One region of the Variovorax sp. genome, then DNA from elsewhere that is predicted to be linked to it. Evidence: predicted binding sites of a transcription regulator. Region 1 holds the regulator's gene; each other region holds the start of a gene.

Region 1 (4,171 bases):
GTCTACGACCAGAGCAACGACACCTACACGGTCAACGGTTCCACCGTGCCGCCGAACACCGCGGTCAACGCATCGTCCCCGAGCGGCCGCGTCAAGACCATCCTGACACCCAAGGCCGCCACGGCGCCCGCGCCCGGCGCTCCGGCCGGAGCCAAGCCCGCCGCGCCGGCAGCGTCCACGCCGGCACCCGGCACGGGCCTGCGCTCGACCACCACGCTCGGTGGCGATGGAGAAACCCGCAAGTGATCGAAACCGCTGGAACCCAGGAAGCCAACGGCGCACCGGGCAGCCGCCTGGTGGCGCGCGGCCTGAAGAAGAGCTATGGCAGCCGCACGGTCGTGAAGGACGTCTCGCTCGACGTGCAGAAGGGTGAAGTCGTCGGGCTGCTCGGCCCCAACGGCGCCGGCAAGACCACCTCGTTCTACATGATCGTCGGGCTGGTGCGCGCCGATGCGGGCGACATCACCATCGACGGCGAGCCCATCGCCCACATGCCCATCCACCGCCGCGCGCGCATGGGCCTGAGCTACCTGCCGCAGGAAGCCTCGATCTTCCGCAAGCTCACCGTGGAGGAAAACGTGCGCGCCGTGCTCGAACTGCAGCATGAGCCCGACGCGAGCGGCAAGCTCGTGCCGCTGTCCAGGCAGCACATGGAAGAGCGCCTGTCCGAACTGCTGGCCGACCTGCGCGTCGACCACCTGCGCGACTCGCCGGCGCTGGCGCTGTCGGGCGGCGAGCGCCGCCGCGTCGAGATCGCACGCGCCCTGGCCACCCAGCCGCGCTTCATCCTGCTGGACGAGCCCTTTGCCGGCATCGACCCGATCGCCGTGATCGAAATCCAGCGGATCATCAGCTTCCTGAAGGAGCGCGGCATCGGCGTGCTCATCACCGACCACAACGTGCGCGAAACGCTGGGCATCTGCGATCACGCGTTCATCATCAGCGACGGGCATGTGCTGGCACAAGGTACGCCCTCGGAGATCGTCGACAACGCCGAGGTACGCAGGGTGTACCTGGGCGAACACTTCCGCATGTAAGGAAGGGTCGGGTTCTCCACATGAAGCAAGGGCTGTCCCTTCGCGTCTCGCAGCATCTGGCACTCACGCCACAGCTGCAGCAGTCGATCAGGCTGCTCCAACTTTCCACGCTCGAACTGAGCCAGGAAGTGGAGCAGATGCTCGACGAGAACCCCTTCCTCGAGCGCACCGCGGAAGAAGCGGCGCGCGAGGAATTCGGGCTCGACACGGCCGACGCCCCCGTCGCGCGCGATGACGGCGGCGAAAGTGGCGAGGGCGGCGACGGCGAGAGCGAGTTCACCCCGCCGCCGGCCAGCACTTCCGCCGCCTCGACCGAGACCAGCACCACCACCACGGCCGATTCCGACGGCCCCGCCGCCGAGATCGCCGAGCGCGAGCCCGACTGGGAAGGCGACGGCACCGTCGACATGGCGCCCGACGACAGCGAGTGGGGCAGCGACGCCCCCGCGCGCCAGAACAACCTGGGCGACGACGAGCGCGCAGACGCCACCGAGCTTGCGCGCAGCCAGGAATCGCTGCAGTCGTTCCTGCACCGCCAGGCACTGAGCCTGCGCCTGAGCGAGAACGACAGCGCCGCGCTGCGCTTCCTGATCGAGTCGCTCAACGACGACGGCTATCTCGAAGACTCCCTGCCGGCGCTGGCCTCGGGCCTGGCCGGCGACGACAACGACCAGTTCGACGACCTGGTGCACCACTTCCAGGTGGCACTCGGCCTGCTGCAGAGCCTGGAGCCGGTGGGCGTGGGCGCGCGCGACCTGGGCGAATGCCTGAGCATCCAGCTGCGCGCGCTGGCCGCCGAGGACGACGAAGACGAAGAGCAGGCACAGGTCTACAAGACCGCCATCACCATCTGCAAGCAGCCGATGGAGCTGCTCGCGCGGCGCGATTTCAAGCGCCTGGCCACGCTCACCCGCAGCAGCGAAGAGCTGGTGCGCTCGGCGCTGCAGGTCATCGCGCGGCTGGAGCCCAAGCCGGGGCGCCGTTTCGTCGATGTCGAGCGCAACATCGTCATTCCCGACGTGATCGTCACCAAGACCGGCCGGGGCACCAACGTCAAGTTCCGCGTCATGCTGAATCCCGAGGTCATGCCGCGCCTGCGCGTGCACGACATCTATGCCGGCGCGCTCAAGTCGCACAAGGGCGAAGGCAGCCAGGCACTGTCGCAGCGGCTGCAGGAGGCGCGCTGGTTCATCAAGAACATCCAGCAGCGCTTCGACACCATCCTGCGCGTGAGCAACGCCATCGTCGAGCGCCAGAAGAGCTACTTCGTGCACGGCGAGCTGGCCATGCGCCCGCTGGTGCTGCGCGAAATTGCCGACGAGCTGGGCCTGCACGAATCCACCATCTCGCGCGTGACCACCGCCAAGTACATGGCCACCCCGTTCGGCACGGTCGAGCTGAAGTATTTCTTCGGTTCGGCGCTGGGCACCGAGACCGGCGGCAATGCATCGAGCACCGCGGTGCGTGCGCTGATCAAGCAGTTCGTGAGCTCGGAGAGCATCAAGAAGCCGCTGTCGGACAGCCAGATCTCCGAGATGCTCAAGGAGCAGGGCATCGAGTGCGCGCGCCGCACCGTGGCCAAGTACCGCGAGGCGCTGCGCATCGCGCCCGCCAATCTGCGCAAGGCACTGTAGAAAGCCTTCGATGAGCCGTCTCCCGATGTCGCGCTGGGGCCATTGGGTGATCGCTTTGCTGGCCGTGCTGCTGTTCAGCGGCTGCGCCACCCTGCCCGACGAGGCGCCGCGCCCGCCCACCAGGGCCATGGCCGTGTCGGCCGACACCGCGCTCGGCAAGCTCGCGATGGCCGCCCAGCCCGACCCCGACCTGAGCGGCTTTCGCCTGATGCCCGGCGGCGACTTTGCCTTCGACACCCGCATCGAGCTCGCGCGCCGCGCCCAGCGCACGCTGGACGTGCAGTACTACCAGATCGAGAACGACGAGACCGGCCGCTACCTGCTGCGCACCCTGCGCGATGCCGCCTTGCGCGGCGTGCGCGTGCGGGTGCTGATGGACGACCTCTACACCTCCGGCGAAGACGAACTGCTGCTCGGCTTTGCCGCCACGCCGAATGTCGAGCTGCGCCTCTTCAACCCGTTCCCGGCCGGGCGCGGCAGCCTGCTCAGGCGCTTCGCGGCGTCGCTGTTCGACTTCAGCCGCGTGAACCGCCGCATGCACAACAAGCTGTTCATCGCCGACGGCGCGATGGCGGTGGCGGGCGGGCGCAACATCGGCAACCAGTACTTCACGCGCACGGCGGGCGAGAACTTCCTCGACCTGGACACCTTCGTGACCGGCGCGCTGATCCCCCGGCTCGGCAGCCTGTTCGACCAGTACTGGAACAGCACCTACGTGCGCCCCGTGCAGTCGGTGGTGGCAAGCAGCCTTTCGCGCGAGGAACTGCAGCGCCGCTTCGATGCCGCTACCGGCGCCGGCACCACCCCGCCGCCACCACCGCCCGCGCCCAACGACCTGCTGGGCTACAGCCCGATCGCCGACGACCTGAACGCCGGCAGGCTGGGCCTGATCTGGACCCTGGCCGAGGCCTATGCCGACTCGCCCGACCGGGTCATCGGCAAGACCGCGTCGTACGGCGGCGTGCCGCTGCTGGACGTCGACAGCGTGCGCTACAACGTGGTCGAGCAGATGCGCCGCGCGCGCGACGAAGTGACCATCGTCTCGCCCTACCTGATTCCGGGCGCCACGGGGCTCGAGGTGATGCGCGAGATCCGCGGGCGCGGCGTGAAGATCAGCGTGGTCACCAATTCGCTGGCCGCCACCGACGAGCCGCTGGTGCACACCGCCTACCGCCGCTACCGGCCCGACATGCTCAAGCTCGGCGCCGACCTGTACGAGCTGAGTTCCACGCGCACCCGGCGCAGCGTGCGGCTGGGGCTCTTCGGCACCACGGTCGGGCGGCTGCATGCCAAGTCGGCGGTGATCGACCGGCGCACGCTGTTCGTGGGCTCGATGAATTTCGACCCGCGCTCGGAGTCGCAGAACACCGAGATCGGGCTGATCATCCACAGCCCGGAAATGGCGCAGCAGATGCTCAAGCTGCTCGATGTGCTCAAGCAGCAGGGCGCCTACCGGCTGCGCTTTGCGGAAGGCAGCAACGACGGGCACATCGAATGGGT
Region 2 (4,171 bases), 1.2 Mb from region 1:
CCGCAGCCTGCTCGACTTTCTTTCGCGGGTCACCGCACCTGCAGTTCCAGCATGACCACACTTGCATCCACACTCGACGACGCAGCGCTGTCGCTGCTGTTCACCGCCGCACGCAGCCACAACGGCTGGACCGACGAGCCCGTTACCGACGCGCAACTGCAGCAGATCTATTCGCTCGCGAGCCTGGGCCCGACCTCTGCCAACTGCTCCCCCGCGCGCTTCGTGTTCGTGCGAACGCCCGAAGGCAAGCAGCGCCTCGCGCCCGCACTGTCGAAGGGCAACCTTGACAAGACCATGAGCGCACCCGTCACCGTCATCGCCGCGTGGGACCGCAAGTTCTACGACAAGCTGCCCACGCTGTTCCCGCATGCCGACGCGCGCAGCTGGTTCACGGGCAGCCCCGAGGCCGCGCACGAAACGGCCTTCCGCAACGCGAGCCTGCAGGCCGGCTACCTCCTGCTGGCCGCGCGCGCGGTGGGCCTGGACGCCGGCCCGATGTCGGGCTTCGACAAGGCGAAAGTCGATGCGGCTTTTTTCGAGGGCACCGACTGGACCGTCAATTTCCTCATCAACCTCGGCCACGGCGATGCGTCGAAGGTGTTCGGCCGCCTGCCGCGGCTGCCCTTCGACGAAGCCTGCGTGCTGGCCTGAAGGAGTCACTCTCCATGTTGAATGCCATGGCCTCCCACGCCTCTTCGTCATCGAACCCCGCCAGCCTGCCTCCGGGCTTGCAGAAGGCCGACTACCGCAACGCGATGGCGCGGCTGGGCGCGGCGGTGAACATCATCACCACCGACGGCCCGGCAGGCCGCGCCGGCTTCACCGCATCGGCTGTGTGCAGCGTGACCGACGAGCCGCCGACACTGCTGGTGTGCCTGAACCGGTCCGCTTCCGTGTACCCGGCGTTCAAGGCCAACGGCGTGCTGTGCGTGAACGTGCTGGCCGCCGGCCACCAGTCGCTGTCTGCGTTGTTCGGCGGCAGGACGCCGATGGACGAACGCTTCGCCGCCGGCCGCTGGAGCCGCAAGACCACCGGCTCGCCGATGCTCGACGATGCAGCCGTGTCCTTCGACTGCCGCGTGGTGCACGCGACGAGTGCAGGCACGCACGACGTGCTGTTCTGCGAGGCGGTGGCGATTGCGATCGGTGGTGCGCCGCAGGGCTTGATCTACTTCGACCGGCGCTATCACGAAATCGCGGCGCCGCCGCAGCACTGAATTGCTCCTTCCCCCTTTGGGGGAACGCTGGGATGGGGGCAGGCAGAGCGCTCGATGGACAAGCTGCTTGCCCCCACCCCAACCCTCCCCCAGAGGGGGAGGGAGCAAGGCAAGACTCAGCGCGGCGCAATGCCCTGCAGCACTATGCGCTGAACGTTCTCCACCGTCTCTTCGAAGAACGCCGCATCTTCCAGCGTGTGCCCCGTCAGCGCCTGCACCTGCACGCCGAAATCCGCATAGTGCTGCGTCACCGCCCACAGCGCGAAGATCAGGTGATGCGGATCGACCGGCGCCAGCTTGCCGGCCTCGACCCAGGCGCGGATCACTTCCGACTTCTTCTCCACCAGCTTGCGCAGCTCGCGGTCCAGTTCGTCGCGCAGCAGCGGCGCGCCCTGGATCATTTCAAGGCAGAACAGCCGCGACGCATCGGGCCGGTCGCGCGACACCACCAGCTTGCGGCGGATGTACCCGCCAATCGCCTCCGCCGGGTCCTGCTCTGCGCTGAAGCCGCGCAGCGGTTCGAGCCACAGGGCGAGCAGGTCGCGCAGCACGTTGACGTACAGCTCCTCCTTGTTCGCGAAGTAATAGAGCAGGTTGCTCTTCGACACATCGGCGCGTGCCGCCACCTGGTCGATCGACGTGCCATGCAGGCCGAAGCGCGAGAACAGCCCCAGCGCCGCGCCGAGGATCGCGCTGCGCTTGTCCTCTATCTGGCGCAGCCGCCGGTTCACGGCCGACGCACTGCGCACGGCCGGCTTGGCACGCTTGCGCGCCGGTTTGTCGGTACTGCTGCTGGCTGCGGCCAGCGCCTTGGTCTTAGGCATCTTCCCTCGCTCTTCTCTTCACGTTCATCGATTTTCAAACGGCGCACCACTGTAAGGCCACTGTGCATCGCATTGCGTCGCAACCGGCGCCACAGGCCGCTGTTGCGCACCATGCTGACGCGGCGAATGCGATTTGTCCATTTGGTCCAACTGGCACAGACGTTGCATGGCGAAAGGCATGCCAACGCATGCACGAACGCATGACTGACTGAATGAGGAAGCCGCCATGACCCTGCTGTCCGTTCCCATCATCGATCTCGCGCCTTACTTCAACGGCACCGCCGAAGGCAAGTCAGCGGTTGCGAGAAAAGTCGACGAAGCCTGCCGAAGCATCGGCTTTCTCGTCATCACCAACCACGGCATCTCGCCCGGGCTGATAGAGCGCGTGTCGTCGCTCTCGCGCAAGTTCTTCGACATGCCGCTGGCCGAGAAGCGCAAGGTCGACCGGCCGCGCGAAGACGCGGTGCGCGGCTACAGCGCGGTCGGCGAAGAGGGGCTGTCGTACAGCCTCGAAGAGGCGGCACCCGGCGACCTGAAGGAGTCGTTCTCCATCGGCCCGTCGAACGTGCCCGACGACGACTACCACCGTGGCCCCGCCGCCGGCCCGCACTTCGAGCCCAACAGCTGGCCGCCCATCGACGGTTTCCGTGAAGCCTACGAAAGCTACTTCGAGGCCATGAGCGATCTCTCGCGCTCGCTGATGCGCATCTTCGCGCTCGGCCTTTCGCTGCCGGAGACTTTCTTCGACGACAAGATCGACGAGCACATCAGCATGTTCCGCGTGCTGAGCTATCCGCCGCAGCGCGAGCAGCCGCTGCCGGGGCAGTTGCGCGCGGGCGCGCACAGCGACTACGGCAGCCTCACCATCGTGCTGCCCGACGACAAGGGCTTGCAGGTGTTCAACAAGGCAGGCCAGTGGGTCGACGTGCCGCAAGTCGAGGGCGGGCTGGTCGTCAACATCGCCGACCTGATGATGCAGTGGACCAACGACCAGTGGGTGTCCACGCTGCACCGCGTGATCAACCCGCCGTTCGAAGTGGCGAGCACCAACCGCCGCCAGTCGCTGGTGTTTTTCCATCAGCCGAACTACGACGCGATGGTCGAGTGCCTGCCGAGCTGTCTCGCACCGGGCGAGGTCGCCAAGTACGCGCCTATTTCCTCGGGCGATCACCTGACCTCGAAGTTCGTCAAGCAGACGACCTTTGGCGGTACCAAGGCGGTGGCCTGAGATGACTTACCGCTGTTCTTCGGGGCGCGCTCACGCCGACGGGGTACCTTGCTCCGCGAATGTCCCCCGCCCTTCGGGCTCCTCCTTTATTTCTACAGGGACTTCCCGCCACGTCAACAACTGTTCATGGGTTTTTCTGTTCCTGACAATCGGTCTTCGTCGTCGTTCAAAGCAAGCGCACGGTGAGAGAAGAGGTCACCACGAATGGACAGACTGCACATCTACAGACGGGCTTGTGTCGGCTTATGGCCGAGGCCCCAGATACGAGCCGCTCAGCAGGACTCCATTCGCCGCACGTGGTCAAGTGCCACACGAAATAAAACGAGTTCCCCTGCTGCCGGTCTGACCTGTGGAGCATCTTCGATGCGTACGTCCTGGTTGAACAACTGGAAAGAGCGAATGAGTAAATGGCTACATCGCGGGCACCGCCACGGCTTTGTCTGGTGCTTGTCGCGCAGTGGGCAACTGTGGCACATGGTGCGCATCGAACGCGGTTCCGCGCGTGAGCATGGCCCACAGGATGCGCGCGTTCTTGTTGGCCAGTGCGACGGCGGCCTTCTGCCAGCCCGAGCGCGCCGTGAGCGCCAGCAACCATCGGCTGATCGGGTCGCTGCGTTTGGCCGCGCTGAACACGGCCGACTTGGCGCCCTGGATCAGCAAGGTTCGCAAGTACTCGTCACCGCGTTTGGTGATGCGTCCCAGATTGGCCTTGCCGCCGCTGGAATGCTGACTGGGCGTCAGCCCCAACCAGGCGCCGAACTGGTGCGCGTTGTCGAACTGCTTGAAGTCACCCACGCTGGCCACCAACGCACTGGCAGTGATCGGCCCGATGCCGATCAACGTTGCTGCTTTCCGGGCGTTGTCGTCCTTTTGCACGTGCGCGGCGATGCGCTCGTCACACC
Region 3 (4,171 bases), 1.5 Mb from region 1:
ATCGAGCCGCAGCGTGCCAAGGGCTACAAGGCGATCTGGCTGGTGGGCATTTCCATCGGCGGCTTCGGCGCGTTGATCCACGAACTGGCAAGGCCAGGATCGGTCGACGGCATCGTGGCGCTGGCGCCCTACCTCGGGCGCCGTGTGCTCGGGGCGGAGATCAAGAAGGCCGGTGGCCTGCGCGCATGGCAGGCACCCACCGGGCCGCAGCCCGACGAAGAGCCCGACCGCAAGCTCTGGCCCTTCTTCCAGCAATACCTTGCGGCGCAGCCTTCGAAGAACCTGCCGCCGCTCTACCTGGGATTCGGCCTCGAAGATCGCTTTGCCAGCAACCACAAGCTGCTGGCGGATGCGCTGCCGCCGGGCCGCGTGTTCACGACTGAAGGCGGCCACGACTGGCCGCAGTGGCGCCAGCTCTGGCGCAACGTGCTGGACGTGCTGCCGCTGCCGGCCATCGGCCGCTCGCGCCAGCAGCAGCCTGCTATGCAGCAGCCTGCGGCATTGACGCCTCGGTCGTCAGCGATGCCATTGGCCATCGCGGTCTGACGTCGAAGGCATAGCGCTCGGTCGCCTGCGACAGGCCCGACTGCAGGCGCATCGCGGCGGCCATGGCGATCATGGCGCCGTTGTCGGTGCACAGGTGCAGCTCGGGGTAGTGCACCCGCACCTTGCGCTTTGCGCATGCGGCATTGAGTTGCTCGCGCAGATTCTTGTTCGCCCCCACGCCACCCGCCACCACCAGCCGCTTCAGGCCGGTCTGGTCCAGCGCGGCGAGCGACTTCTTCAGCAGCACCTCGACGATGGCCGCCTGCGTGGACGCCGCGAGGTCGGCCTTGCTGGCCTCGAGCTGGTCGCCGAGCTTCTTGGCCTGCGTGAGCACCGCCGTCTTCAGGCCGGCGAACGAAAAGTCGAGATCGCCGCTGTGCAGCAGCGGACGCGGCAGCTTGAAAGCCGCGGCATCGCCGCCTTCGGCCAGCTTCGCGAGCCACGGCCCGCCGGGGTACGGCAGGCCCATGAGCTTGGCGCTCTTGTCGAAGGCTTCGCCGGCCGCGTCGTCGATGGTCTCGCCCAGCAGCTCGTAGCGGCCCACGCCGTCCACCCGCATCAGCTGCGTATGGCCGCCGGACACCAGCAGCGCCACGAACGGAAACTCCGGCGGATCGGCGCTCAGGAATGGCGACAGCAGATGTCCTTCGAGGTGATGCACGCCCAGCACCGGCTTGCCAAGCGCCACGCCCAGCGCGCAGGCCACGCCGGCGCCCACGAGCAGCGCGCCCGCAAGGCCCGGTCCGCGCGTGTAGGCCACCACGTCTATTTCACCGAGCGAGCGGCCGGCCTCGGCCATGACCGACTCGGTCAACGGCAACACGCGGCGGATGTGGTCGCGGCTGGCCAGTTCGGGCACCACGCCGCCGTAGGCCTGGTGCATGGCGATCTGGCTGTGCAGCGCATGCGAGCGCAGCACCGGCAGCGCGTTGCCGTGCGACTCCACCAGCGCCACGCCGGTTTCATCGCAGGATGATTCGATTCCCAACAAGAGCATGCCGCCGAGTGTAGGTGGCGCCCGCCGCAGGCGCCCGCGAAGGGGCAAGCGCGGGCGAGAGGCTGGCCCGAGAGGCACGGATGTTGCAATGCTCCCGCAAGGCTCCCCGCAGGCGAACGCACCCACCATGAAGTCCGGACTGAGTTTTCTGATCGCCGCCCGCCGCTGCGAGATCGACGAGCTGGACCAGCTCGCGCGCACCAGCGAACTGGTCGGCATGATCGGGCGGCTGGTGCATGCGCTGCAGCGCGAGCGCGGCATGTCGAACGTCTTCCTCGCCTCGCACGGCATGCGCCTGGCCGACCAGCGCGCCCCGCAGATCGCCGAATGCCTGGCGCTCGAGCAGGAAGTGCGCGCGGGGTTCGACCAGCTAGAGGCCGAGCACCATCGCGGCGTCGGCTCCGGCAACGGCGCACGGCTGTTCAGCCGCATTGCCTGGGTGCTGCCCGGCCTGGACGCCCTGCCCGCTTTGCGCCGGCGCATCGATGCGCGCGAACTCAAGCCGTCGCAGTCGACCGCCGCCTTCGTCAAGCTCATCGCCGGCCTGCTTTCGGTGGTGTTCGAGGCGGCCGACGGCGCCACCGACCCTGAAATCTCCCGCCTCCTGGTGGCGATGTTCAACTTCATGCAGGGCAAGGAGTTCGCCGGCCAGGAGCGCGCATTCGGCGCCGCCGCACTGGCCCAGGGCCGCAGCGACGAAACCCGGCGCCTGCAATGGCAACACCTGATCGAATCGCAGGAACGCTGCTTCCAGGTGTTCATCGACTTTTCCGGCGACGCGGTACTCGCCCTCTGGCGCGAGAGCCAGTCCGACGCCACCCTGGCCGAGCTTGAACGCATGCGCCGCCGGGGCGTCACCTCCGCGCCCGCCGACTCCGCGCTGGGCCAGGCCTGGTTCGACTGCTGCACCCGCCGCATCGACGCCATGCGGACCGTCGAAGACCGCCTCGAGGCCGACCTGCGCGCGCTTTGCAGCCGCAAGACCGCCCGGGCGCGCAGCGAACTGCAGGCCTACCGGCAGGTGCTCGACACGCTGGCGCCGCAGACCGACGCCACCCTGTTCTTCGACGACACCGACGCGCAGGCCGCCACGCCCGCGCAGCTCGGCCGCCACCTCGAACGATCGGTGCTCGACATGGTGCAGGAGCAGTCGCAACGGCTGCAGGCCATGAGCGACGAACTGCAGACCGTGCGTGCCTCGCTCAACGAGCGCAAGCTCGTCGAACGCGCCAAGGGCCTGCTGATGGCGCACCGGCGCATGAGCGAGCAGGAGGCGCACAAGATGCTGCGCGAGACCGCCATGAACCAGGGCCGCCGGCTCGTCGAAGTGGCCGAGTCGGTGCTTGCGATGGCCGACTACCTGCCCATGCCGGATCGCACGCCGCCCCGCTGACGGCGTTCAATTTGGTGCGCCGCACAACAATCGTGCCTGCCGCGCATCCATCGTCCGGATGGAGCCCGACCCTTGCCGTGCAAGGCGCTCCAGCTACTTTCCTGATAGCAACACACTGCATGGAAAGGCTGGCACAACGCTTGCAAGCAGCCAGCGCATAGACCCAAAAGGGTCTTCAGGCAGGCGGCACCCAAAGGCGGGTGCCACCCACCGAACCGGACAAAGGCGTCCCCATCCCGCAAGGGCTCGTTCTCGAGCAGCCCCTGCGCGGTGCGGACGCCTTTTCGTTTTTGTCTTTCTTGTTTGTTGTTTGTCTTCAACCGGAGCCCCGCCCCATGACCGACCTGCTCAAAACCCGCCTCAGCCGACGCCGCGTATTGCAAGCCGCCGCCATCGGCGCCGTTGGCATCGACCCCGCCCTGCGCGCGGCCGTCTGGGCCCAGGGCTCGGACAAGCCCGAGAAGGAAGAAGTCAAGATCGGCTTCATCCCGCTGACCGACTGCGCCAGCGTGGTCATGGCCTCGGTGCTGGGCATCGACAAGAAGTACGGCGTGAAGATCGTCCCCAGCAAGGAAGCCAGCTGGGCCGGCGTGCGCGACAAGCTGTCCAACGGCGACCTCGACATGGCGCACGTGCTCTACGGCCTGGTCTACGGCATGCACCTGGGCCTGAGCGGCCCCAGGAAGGACATGGCCGTGCTCATGACCCTGAACAACAACGGCCAGGCGATCACGCTGTCGAAGAAGCTCTCGGACAAGGGCGCGGTCGATGCGGCATCGCTCGCCAGGCTCATCGCCAGCGAGAAGCGCGAATACACCTTCGCTCAGACCTTCCCCACCGGCACGCACGCCATGTGGCTCTACTACTGGCTCGCATCGGCCGGCATCGACCCGTTCAAGGACGTGAAGAACATCACCGTGCCGCCTCCGCAGATGGTGGCCAACATGCGCGTGGGCAACATGGACGGCTACTGCGTGGGCGAGCCCTGGGGCCAGCGCGCCATCATGGACGGCATCGGCATCACTGCCATCACCACGCAGGACATCTGGAAGGACCACCCCGAGAAGGTGCTCGGCTGCACCGCCGACTTCACCAGGAAGTACCCCAACACCGCGCGCGCCGTGACGGCGGCCATCCTCGAAGCCAGCAAGTGGATCGACGCCGGCCTGCAGAACAAGAACAAGATGGCCGAGACCATCGCCGACAAGAGCTACGTCAACACCAGCGTGGACGCC
Region 4 (4,171 bases), 740 kb from region 1:
TGAATGTAGGTTTGGAGTGCCAATACTACACCTAGTGTAATACGGGCGAATTTAAGACCTCCTACCTTTAATGCAGCCAGCCCGAGCAGTGGGCCAACTAAGAGCCAGAGCGAAAATGCGTATCGGCCGATTCGGGAGGTAACACCCCAAATAAGAAATGCGACGATCGCGAAAAATACTAAAGTTGTCGCAGGCGTCCAAACGTGCTGCGACGAAAATTCCATCGATGCGCCGTTGACAGAATTCTTTGATCTGATTCCGATTGATCTGTACGCGCGCCACAGGCTAAGCGATGCGGCAGCTGCAGCAAGCATCATCAAAATTGAGGGCCGGAGATCGGGTGATACCGCTTCGCTATATATCCAGCTTTGTGTGCGAAGCATGTCGAAAGGCAAAAATAGAAGCCCTGACAATCCACTCCCAAGAAATCTAAAATCACGGTTGTTGACGAACTGGAACTCTGGCGCTTTAAATACCGCATTGAAAAATGGGAATACGGGGCTACCAAATTCTTGCAACAATTTAAAGGACCAAAATCCATGCAAGATGACGAAAGCCGTTGTAGCACCAGCAACAAAAAGCGCTACCTGCGCTGGTAACTCCCGCCAAGATGCGCGACGATCGAATAAAGCTCTGGCGATGAAACAAGCCATAAACGCAACTGCAAAAGTTGCGCTAGTCAGCTTAATTCCGGTTGCCGCACCTGTAAAGAACCCTACCCAAGCGGCTTGTTGCCAGCTGGAAAATTTGCTGGACAACAGTACGCGAACTGCTATAAGAATAAAAACTGAACCATATGGATCGTTGAACGATGAGCCATTGGCCTGCAAATATGCCGGTGCTGCCATAGCCAAAAGGCATGTCATGTAGATGAGCACCCGGCTATCATCGACGCGCTCCGAAAACAATTTTTTGGCGATACTTCCGACAACAATGATGTTCAGAAAGTTTATCGTCGACAATATTAGGCCGATGATCAGCGCCGACCATCCCCATTTAACCATTAGATAAAATGGCACATATGCGATCGGGTTCAAATACGATTGGATGCTGCCTGCGAAATAATCTTGACTCCAACGATTGTCAAGCAGCAGGGATGGCCCATAAAAATGGTAATTAAGTAAATCCCAGTTGTAATCTTTTCCCGCGAGAAAACAGAAGGCCAAGTTCAACAAGAATAACGAAGTCCAGTGCCAGAGCGAAAGTCTATTGCGCATATATTGCTGCTGTTAAAAAACAAAAAGGCCCCAGAAGGGGCCTTTTATTTTGCGCGTTGCAATTACTGCCCGCGGCAAGAACCTGGAAGATATTTTGCGCTGATCGCGGTACCACTTACACCTGGGCCGCAGACCCATTTGAAAATGGTCTTACCAGTGTCGGTATTAGCAAGAGTATTGGAAGGATCTGCGTACGGGGTCATCGAAATTGTCTTGCTTGCAGCATCCCTCAAATCAGTCGCAGCGGACGTTGTGATCGTGACCACGCCTGTGTCCGTGGTCACAACGGAAGCTACGTACTTGGTCGAGCCACTCGACTCGCATCCCCATGCATTAGCAGCCGGGAGAGTCGAGCCCACCGCGCTTTGCACCGTCTCAGTGATGCTGGTACGGCAGGAAGAACCGGCCAAAATGGCTTCGGACACTTTCGCACGCACCGTGTAGTCCTGATAAGCCGGCAGCGCCACAGCAGCCAAGATACCGATAATCGCTACAACGATCATCAATTCAATAAGGGTGAAACCCTTTTGCACGTTGCGTGCGATGGAACGACGGTTCATTCACTAACTCCAGGTTGGTTGGTTGTTACGCCCGGGAACCTGCCCGGAGCGGGAGAACTTCCGCAGCATCTGTGCCACCCACCGAACCAGCCTCCTGCCGACCGAACGCGTCACCTTTGTTTACCAACGTGTAACACGGTGCGACACATTTTGTGTCCAGATGCATCTGACATGACAAATATGTCATCCCGGCACGCGCCGCCGATGCATCAAAAGGTCAACACCCCATCCGCCTTCAACCACCTGATATCCCGCAGCGCCACCCCCGCCACCTGATGCTCCGCCAGCGCCTCGATCTGGCTCATGATCTCGTCGGTCTCCGCCGGCTTGGTATGCGTGATGTAGATCGGAAACTGCTTCCCCGGCGCGATCCGCGCCAGTTCATCCGCCAGCATCACCGGTGACAAATGCAGGCTGCGCTCGGCCAGCGCTTGTTCACGGTTGCTGAAGGCTGTCTCTATCACCAGCATCGCCACATCCAGCGCATTCACCCGGTCCCAAAACGGCGCGTTGCGCTCGGTGTCGCCGCTGAAAACCCAGTTCGCCCCGCCGGAAGCCCGCCGCACGGCAAAGCCGCAGGCCGGCACCGTATGCACAGCCGGCAGCACTTCGATCGACTTGGGCGCACAGCTGCCCAGCTGCAGCATCTGCCCCACCTCGATGTCGTGAAAGCTCACGAACGGCGCTTCCAGGCTGGGAATGCTCTCGAAATCGGGCCAGATGACGTTGTTGAACACGTGCGCCCGCAGCGCTTCGATGGTGGCGCGCAGCGCATGCACGCGCAGCGGTCTGGAGCGGCGGCTGCCGACGGCGTCGAGCATCAGGGGCAAGGCGGCGATGTGGTCGAGGTGGCAGTGCGTCAGCACCACGTCGTCGATGGCGGCCATTTCGTCGAGCGTGAGGTCGCCGACGCCGGTTCCCGCATCGACGAGCAGGTCGGTGTCGACCAGGAACGAGGTGGTGCGGCAGTCTTTGGCAATGGCGCCTGAGCAACCCAGCACACGAACCTGCATTGTGAAAGACCCCTTGTGTGTGTCCGTCGTCATTTGGTTTCGAACCGGGTTGCGCCGTCCCAGTTCGGATCCTGGGGCCGCAACGCCATGGAGGCTAAACGCTGGGCGTAGAGCTGGTAAAGGACTTTTTTGGCATCCGCGGCGAGCAGGGGGGCCAGCAAGTTCCGGCCCACGGCCCAGTCCTGGCGGCGGTAGGCGGCAAGCACGTCGCCCCAGCGCTCGAGCATCGGCTGGGCCTGTTTTTCGGCTTCGGGCGTGCGCTCGGCCAGGGGCGTGAACACGGCCACGGCCTGCGCCTTGCCCTTGACGCGCACGCTGTCGAGTTCCTGCCAGACGTAGCCGGGCGCCAGTTCGCAGGTGGTGCCGCTGGCGACGATCTCCACGCCGTAGTGGCCGCTCAGGCCCTCGAGGCGCGACGCCAGATTGACCGCGTCGCCGACGACGGTGTAGCTGCGCCGCGCGGCCGAGCCCATGTCGCCCACGCTCATGACGCCGCTGTTGATGCCTATGCCCACGCTGATCTCCGGGCGGCCGCCGGCGCGGTTGGCGTTGTTGATGTCGCGCACGGCATCGGCCATGTCGAGCGCGGCGCGCACGGCCAATGCGGCGTGGTCGGGCGCATCGATGGGCGCGCCCCAGAAGGCCATGACGCAGTCGCCCATGTATTTGTCGACGGTGCCACGGTGCGCGCTGATCACGTCGGTGAGCCGGCTGAACACGGTGTTGAGGAAGGCCTGGAGCTGTGCCGGCGTCATCTGCTCCGACAGGCGGGTGAAGCCGCGCATGTCGCAGAACATCACGGTCATCTGCTTGCTTTCGGCGCGCATGCTGTAGCGGTCAGGCTGGACCAGCATTTCGTCGACCAGCTGGGGCGGAACATAGGTGCCGAAGAGCCGCACCAGCCCGCGCCGCGCGCGCGATTCGACGAAGTAGCCCCAGCTCATGTTGAGCACGAACGCCAGCATCGTCATGGCAAGGGCTGACGCAAGCGGCAGCACGAGGCCGTGGCCGACGAAGAGCCAGGTGTTGAGCCCGGCCAGCGCGGCGATGGTTGCCGCGACCAGCAGCACCGCGCGCGGCGCCGACAGCAGAGACAGGCCGAAGGCCAGCAGCAGCCCCGTCACCAGCACGCTCAGCACTTCGTAGCCCGGCGCATAGTCCGGCACGCTGAACAGCCGCTGGTCGAGCAGGCCGGAGACGACGTTGGCGTGTACTTCCACGCCCGGGAAGGCGGCCTCGACGGGCGTGGCGCGCAGGTCCTGCAGGCCTGGCGCGGTGGCGCCGACGAGCACGATATTTCCTTTCAGCTCGCCGGGGCCGAGGCGGCCTTCGAGCACGTCGGCGGCCGGGATGTAGCGGAACGATCCGCCGCTCGCGCCGC

What was found. The regulator sigma-54, encoded in region 1, starts transcription at its own class of promoters, with help from an activator protein. The targets are predictions, from matches to a motif close to TGGCANGNAANCTGCTTT.
Region 2: the regulator sigma-54 is predicted to act here: its motif matches at 2,193-2,210, upstream of ACQY8B_RS27170 (isopenicillin N synthase family dioxygenase).
Region 3: the regulator sigma-54 is predicted to act here: its motif matches at 1,616-1,633, upstream of ACQY8B_RS14595 (nitrate- and nitrite sensing domain-containing protein).
Region 4: the regulator sigma-54 is predicted to act here: its motif matches at 1,837-1,854, upstream of ACQY8B_RS25090 (pilin).

Annotation. Positions count from the first base shown of each region.
Region 1 covers NZ_OZ257247.1:4,601,745-4,605,915, reverse strand. Annotated here, with positions in the region: gene lptA (lipopolysaccharide transport periplasmic protein LptA) at 1-246, shown strand, start outside; gene lptB (LPS export ABC transporter ATP-binding protein) at 243-1,037, shown strand; gene ACQY8B_RS21550 (RNA polymerase factor sigma-54) at 1,058-2,671, shown strand; gene ACQY8B_RS21545 (phospholipase D family protein) at 2,682-4,171, shown strand, end outside.
Region 2 covers NZ_OZ257247.1:5,765,011-5,769,181, reverse strand. Annotated here, with positions in the region: gene rutD (pyrimidine utilization protein D) at 1-55, shown strand, start outside; gene ACQY8B_RS27185 (malonic semialdehyde reductase) at 52-651, shown strand; gene rutF (NADH-dependent FMN reductase RutF) at 666-1,217, shown strand; gene rutR (HTH-type transcriptional regulator RutR) at 1,334-2,041, opposite strand; gene ACQY8B_RS27170 (isopenicillin N synthase family dioxygenase) at 2,268-3,269, shown strand; gene ACQY8B_RS27165 (IS110 family transposase) at 3,681-4,171, opposite strand, start outside.
Region 3 covers NZ_OZ257247.1:3,069,218-3,073,388, forward strand. Annotated here, with positions in the region: gene ACQY8B_RS14585 (alpha/beta hydrolase-fold protein) at 1-546, shown strand, start outside; gene tsaD (tRNA (adenosine(37)-N6)-threonylcarbamoyltransferase complex transferase subunit TsaD) at 482-1,543, opposite strand; gene ACQY8B_RS14595 (nitrate- and nitrite sensing domain-containing protein) at 1,671-2,936, shown strand; gene ACQY8B_RS14600 (CmpA/NrtA family ABC transporter substrate-binding protein) at 3,272-4,171, shown strand, end outside.
Region 4 covers NZ_OZ257247.1:5,344,887-5,349,057, reverse strand. Annotated here, with positions in the region: gene ACQY8B_RS25095 (hypothetical protein) at 1-1,217, opposite strand, end outside; gene ACQY8B_RS25090 (pilin) at 1,280-1,777, opposite strand; gene ACQY8B_RS25085 (3',5'-cyclic-nucleotide phosphodiesterase) at 1,987-2,790, opposite strand; gene ACQY8B_RS25080 (CHASE2 domain-containing protein) at 2,820-4,171, opposite strand, start outside.